Linked DNA regions of Butyricimonas faecalis. The protein of the gene in region 2 interacts with the protein of the main gene of each other region in a pairwise test. Links are inferred from orthologs where the notes say so. Each region holds a gene or a part of one and is shown on either strand. Other genes may lie near its edges. The genes, in order: D8S85_RS10870 and def.

What was found.
Region 1: the proteins of def (region 2) and D8S85_RS10870 interact in binary tests that used the Escherichia coli proteins (3 or more experiments, as listed by UniProt). The link is inferred for Butyricimonas faecalis from one-to-one orthologs.

What each region holds. Positions count from the first base shown.
Region 1 is NZ_CP032819.1:2,490,501-2,493,759, reverse strand. Bases 104-3,022 are described here. They hold D8S85_RS10870 (aspartate-semialdehyde dehydrogenase), read right to left. Parts: upstream 2,099-3,022; coding sequence 1,109-2,098; downstream 104-1,108. Other genes in these bases: D8S85_RS10865 (lipid A phosphoethanolamine transferase), read right to left, coding at 2,266-3,022; D8S85_RS10875 (peroxiredoxin family protein), read right to left, coding at 104-939. Also shown: more of D8S85_RS10875, read right to left, coding at 1-103; more of D8S85_RS10865, read right to left, coding at 3,023-3,259.
Region 2 is NZ_CP032819.1:4,311,876-4,315,053, forward strand. Bases 207-3,044 are described here. They hold def (peptide deformylase), read right to left. Parts: upstream 1,984-3,044; coding sequence 1,429-1,983; downstream 207-1,428. Other genes in these bases: D8S85_RS18430 (ComEC/Rec2 family competence protein), read right to left, coding at 207-1,346; ruvX (Holliday junction resolvase RuvX), read right to left, coding at 1,986-2,411; D8S85_RS18445 (FtsB family cell division protein), read right to left, coding at 2,416-2,727; D8S85_RS18450 (carbamate kinase), read left to right, coding at 2,977-3,044. In the rest of the region: more of D8S85_RS18430, read right to left, coding at 1-206; more of D8S85_RS18450, read left to right, coding at 3,045-3,178. UniProt on the Escherichia coli protein: Removes the formyl group from the N-terminal Met of newly synthesized proteins. Requires at least a dipeptide for an efficient rate of reaction. N-terminal L-methionine is a prerequisite for activity but the enzyme has broad specificity at other positions.

The DNA.
Region 1 (3,259 bases), 1.8 Mb from region 2 along the record:
TCTGGCCCAACTGTCATAAATTTGTTCGTAACGAGATAAGAGTTTATTGTCGGTAAGTTTTTCCTGCGTGAATTTATTTAGTTCATCGATTTGTTTTATTCCATTATTCTGCACGTATTCATTTGCCCAAAGGGAGATAAATCCTTGTTTCACGTCTTCTTGTTTGAAGTTTTGGTCAAGGTAATACATTTGTTCCAAGATTTTTTCGTAGTATGTTGTCGTATTTTTTCCCTCTTGAGAGGCAAGGGTAGCACAAGCTAGTGCGACAAATGTCCTGTATTCATTTAAATTCAGGTAATCTTTGTCCTCTTCAATCCAGTTTTTAATGGTTGTGTAATAATCATCTCTGATTTTTTCTAAGTCTTCCCCACCATGGACTTTTGGATAATTTAGAAGAGCCGGGGCGAATGAATACTTTATGCGGGCACGTTCGAGTTTTATAAATTTCTCACTTTCATTTTTCAATGTGTTTTCGCAGCTGTCCAATAGGCGACTATTCTCTATTATTTTCTCTTTTAAGACGGATTCGAATTCGGGGAATTGCAGGGAATAAATGTTGCGATTGTAAGGTGTTGTTTTTTGGCGGGACAGGTATTCGGTGATTCTCGGGTGATCTCCGGTAATTTCTAAAGATTCTTTCATACTTTTCCCGTCAAATGTAAGATGGATATGGTCTCCTTGTTTCGCATAAATCCGTTTGCGTTCACTAAATCCATTGTGTAGGGTTATATACGCTGCATCCATATTATGTATGACATATTCGCCATGTTTATTCGAGTCGAAATTAACGAGTTGAATATCATAGTCCGTTGTTGATATTGCCAGGCCGATCGACGGTAATTCATGAACATCAATGGAAATCTTTATACTGTCTTCTGAAGAAGATGGGGTAGCACAAGAAACTAGTGCGAATAACAAAATCGTTAAGAAGCATTTCATGTTTTGGGTATTAATTAAATGGTTTTTCAATATACTAATCCCAAAAAATGTTCAAGGGTGACAGAAATGAAAGAATATTTTTTCAATAAAGAAATTCGCCAGAGAGGATATATCTTTGGCGAATTTCTCTTTAATATAAAATACCACAAAGGGATATTCTGTTTTCTAGTTATAATAATTGATGTTTGTATAAATATTCCGCAATTTGTACGGCATTTGTGGCAGCTCCCTTGCGCAGGTTGTCGGAAACAACCCACAAGTTAAGGCTGTTGGGTTGTGAGAAATCCCGACGGATACGGCCCACGAAAACCTCGTCTTTCTCGTTTGCGGTGATGGCCATCGGGTAGAGATTCCGGGCAGGATCGTCTTGTACGACAATGCCTTCCGAGTGAGCTAAAAGCTCCCGAAGTTCGTTTAGGTCATAGTCTTGCTTGAATTCGATGTTTACACTCTCGGAATGGCCGCCCATGACGGGAACCCGTACGGCAGTGGCGGTTACTTTTATCGTGTCGTCGCCTAATATTTTGCATGTTTCGTTAACCAGTTTCATTTCTTCTTTCGTGTACCCGTTGTCGGTGAATGAATCACAGTGGGGCAGGCAATTCCGGTCAATCTGATGGGCGTATGCTTTTTTCACTTCTCGACCTTCCCGTTCGCCTTCAAGCTGATTGATCCCTTTCAGCCCGCTTCCGGTCACGGATTGGTACGTGGACACAACCACCCGTTTAATTCCGTATCTCTTGTGGAGGGGAGCCAAGGCTACCAGCATCTGTATAGTAGAACAGTTCGGGTTGGCAATGATCTTGTCTTCTTTAGTTAATACATGCGCATTGATCTCGGGGATTACCAGTTTCTTGGTCGGGTCCATTCGCCAAGCTGACGAATTGTCTACCACGGTGGTACCGACTGCGGCGAATTGTGGTGCCCATTCCAGTGAAGTGTCTCCTCCGGCAGAGAAAATAGCAAGTTGAGGCTTCATACTGATTGCGTCCCGCATACCCATGACTTTGTAGTTTTTTCCTTTGAAGGATATTTCTTTACCTACCGAACGCTCGCTGGCTACCGGCATTAACTCTGTTACCGGGAAGTTTCTTTCTTCCAGAACCTGCAACATTTTTCTTCCAACTAATCCTGTTGCTCCTACTACTGCTACTTTCATTGCGTGTAATTTGATTTAATGATCACATACCTTTCTGGTATTGGGTTATAATTAACGCCTCAAAAATAGTGAATAAGCCTTGCTTGAGCAATAGGACTGTGTTATTTTTTCAACAAGCATCCAGCACGTTAAATTTTCAACAAAACGGGTGCCGTTGAAATCTAAAATCATTGAATCGAATGATCCATTCCTCTCTTGAGAATCATCTCCTTGTCTTCTTTCTTCAAGCCCACCTCGTAGTAGTTCACGGGTTGATCGTGATCACCCAGGTACATGCGCGGTCTTCTGACAAATTCGGGATTAACCAATGAATAGGAGGCATCGAAATAAGGCGTATTGATTTCTGCCATTTCCAACAGGGTATGGAAAATAGAGGCATTTGATGAAATCGGGGCGTTACTGTTATAACGGGCCACTTCGAACTTCTCTGGTCGAGCCTTGATATAATTATCCGAAAACCACATCAAGAATGGAATATGTATTTGATAGTAGGTCGGGATGGGCGAGGCGTGCAAGAATCTCTTCCGGTTGTCATCCAACAAATCTTCCCCGTGGTCGGGCGAGTAGATCATGGTAGCATCAGCCCCCGAGTTCTTTAATATCCCGATGAGGCTGTGCAGGAAATAATCCGTGTACAAAATACTATTGTCATAAGCATTAATCAGTTGGTCTTTGTTCTTATACTCGACTTCCGTGGCATTTGCCGGTTGGAACCGGGCAAACTCTTCCGGGTAACGTTCTTTATAATTAAAATGCGAGCCATAGGAATGGAATACGACAAAGAGATTTTCTTGCAATGAATCCACGTATTGTTGCAGCAGGGGAAGCATTTCTCCGTCAAATTTGTTGACCGTGATCAGTCCCCCGTCAGCCTGTGGACGCACGTTGACATGAATATCTGCTTCTTCGGCAAAGTAATCGGTGAATGACCGGTTGGGAGTTTGATTCGACAGGAATATAGTTTTAAATCCGGCTTCCTTGAATGCCGTCACGATACTTTTATGCGTGTACAAGAATTCGTAGTGACATGCATCGGCGGCAGATAGAATAAGGGGTACACTCTTGTGCGTGGTATTGGATTGCGTCAGGGCATCCTTGTATAATACCAAATTGTCTTCTGTCTTTAACAACGGATTGGTTTCCCTGTGATATCCCCACAGG
Region 2 (3,178 bases):
GTCGTCGGGTATAAATCCGGTAAATTTATCACGACTTTGGAAAATTGTTGCAGACTGAAAATGAACAGGCGTGTAAGACCTATGATAATATAGGATAAGTAAAAACTGATAAATCCTGGCAATGCGAGTAAGATAATTCCCCCGTATAAAAGAAAAGAAGCTGCAGGCACCGCGATAAGATTTATGAAAATACTGTTCAAACTGATGGTGTGGAAATAGTAAGCCATGATGGGGAGTGTCATGACTTGTGCCGAAAAACTGATGCAAAGTAGCGTGTACAAGGGGCGAAGATACTTGTGCATCTTTTTGATTTGCATCAACGGGTAAATTAGAATGATTCCGGTGTAAGCCGCGTACGACATTTGGAAACTGACCGAATAAAGTAATTCCGGGTTGATGAGAAGTGAAAAAAAAGCAGCGGCGGCAATGGCATTCAAGGGTATGGTTTCTTGTCTGAATACCTCTCCAATGGTAATAAAACTTAGGATGGTTGCTGCTCTGCAAGCGGAGGGAGAGAGGCCGGTGATGCAGACGGTGAACCATATTAGCGGGATCAAAATCAATCGGAACTTTTTACTTTTGAAATGGAATAACCTGAATAGCCCCAAGAAAAAAGCGAAGATCGCTCCGATATGTAATCCCGATATGGCAAGAATGTGAATCGTTCCCGTGTTCTGGAACAATTCTTTCGTATCGGGAGTGATTTCTTGTCGACACCCTAGGCAAAGAGCTGCTAATAACTTGTAAGTTGCACTATCCGGAATCACCCGTTGTAGCTTAGTTGCCAGGTTATTCCGAATTGTGTGACACACGGAATAAAGATCTTGCGAGTGTCCGGTTTTGTGGATTTCGCCTGCCGGAAAACCTTTTGCCTGTATGCCTTGGTGTTGTAAGTAATTGTCGTAATTGAAATCATGACGGTTGTGTGAGGTTTGTAAAGGGTATAATCTTATCAGACCGGAGAGGGAATCTCCTACCGAGATCTCCGTAGAGTCCGGAATTTTTAGATACGTGCATAAATGGGGAGAGGAAACAACGATCTTTCCGGGGGAAAGAATTTGCTCGCAACGCCCCGCCAATTGGTACGTTTCTCCTGGAATGATTGCAGGAGTCTTGGTCCCCGATAGATATACCCCCGTGAAAAAAAGTCCGGTAAACGAGAGCAGTACAAACGGAAGACCGGAACGTACTTTCCGGATAATGAAAAGCAGGGAGAAAGATGTAATAATGACACCGAGGATGGACGCTGAAAGAAAGTTTGATAAATATTGACTGACAGTAATTCCCAAGATCAGCGGGATCGCGAGAAATAAAAAAGGAAATCTATGCCAGTAAATGGAATGCAAACTAGTGTAGAATTTAAAATGTAGAATTTAAAATGTAGGTATAGAATACTATTCTACATGCTACATTTTAAATTATTCTGATTTACTTGGGTAAAACAACCCGGTAATTTTGTTTGAATTTCCCGGCACTGATGTTATTTAGTTTTCCTTTGAGTAAACGTTTTTTCAATGCTGACAGGTGATCTATGAACACGATTCCGTCCAGATGATCATACTCATGCTGGATAATGCGGGCACGGGGGCCAGAGAATTCTTCCACGTGTTCCACCCAGTTTTCATCCCGGTAAGCAATTTTTATCCGGTCTTTTCGCATAACATCTTCGTGGATGCCGGGAATGCTTAAACAGCCTTCATTGAAAGGTACGTCATCTCCCGAGCGCTCTAAAATATGTGCGTTGATAAAAGCTTTTTTAAAATCCTTGCAGTCCGGATCCAACTCCTCGAACGGGGAACCGTCAACCACGAAAACACGAATGTTTTTTCCAATCTGCGGGGCTGCCAGGCCGACGCCATCTGATTCGTACATGGTTTGCCACATATCATCGAGTAATTTACTCAACCCCGCGTATTCCGGGGTAATATCTTCGGAAACTTTCCGAAGAACCGGATGTCCATAAATGTAAATAGGTAAAAGCATTTTTAAATATTCAAATTTCTTTGTGATTCCATATATGACTGTAATATAATTGTTGCACTAATAGCATCGATTATAGCCTTGTCTTGACGTTGTTTCTTTTTTGCTCCTCCCTCGATCATGGCTTTGTGAGCCAGTACAGAGGTGAAACGTTCGTCGTACATAACAACTGGAATATCAGGAAGTTTGCGACCGAGTGCGGTAAGGAAAGGTTTGATATAAGTCATGCTTTCCGAATCCATGTTGTCCATCTGCTTGGGATGTCCCACGACAATCAAATCTACTTTCTCTTTCGAGCAATAGTCCGACAAAAATTGTAAAACCTCGTGCGATCTGACCGTGGTTAGACTGTTGGCAATAATTTGGCATGGATCGGTAACGGCAATACCCACCCTCTTTTTTCCGTAATCAATAGCAATAATTCTTCCCAATTGATTATTCCTTTACAATGATAAAAATATCCTCGTTTTCCTTCTTCATTAAATACTGCTCTCTCGCGAACTTTTCCAAGTTATCCCGGTTCCCCAACAATTCCTCTTTCTTCCGTTTGTCCTCTTCTATCTTTTCCCGGTAATACTTTTGCTCGTTCTCCAACTGGTTGATCTTTGAACATAACTGTAGCCGGTCGATAAAACTGTATTTATCGAATAGAGCGATCCAGATAACAAATAGCAACCCCACGAAAGTGTATTTGTTTGCAAATCGCTGGAACAAATTTCTCGATAATGGTTTGTTTTCGTTTTGCATCTCGCAAAGGTACAAAAAAAGAGATGGTTAAGAGAAATAAATGATAAATTTTTTCCGAACGGGCAAAAGTCTCGTTTTTACGCTGCATATTTATAAAAATGGGGAGAATATTTATACAGCTAATTGATTTCCAATATTTTGTCTTTTGATAAAAAAGAATTTTACCTATTTTTTGTATAACTAATTTCGCTAGCTTTGTGGACACAGAATTTTTCGAACAGAAAAGAAAATAATAAATAAATACGAGTAATGGAAAAAAAATTAGCAGTTATTGCGTTGGGAGGTAATGCTCTTTTAAGAGGGAATCAAAAAGGTACTATTGAAGAGCAAAATGCCAATACCATCGACACCTTGGAAAATTTGGTATATTTAATAAAAGAAGGATATAATCTGATCATTTCCCACGGGAACGGTCCTCAAGTCGGAAATGTTTTGATGGATAATGCTGCAG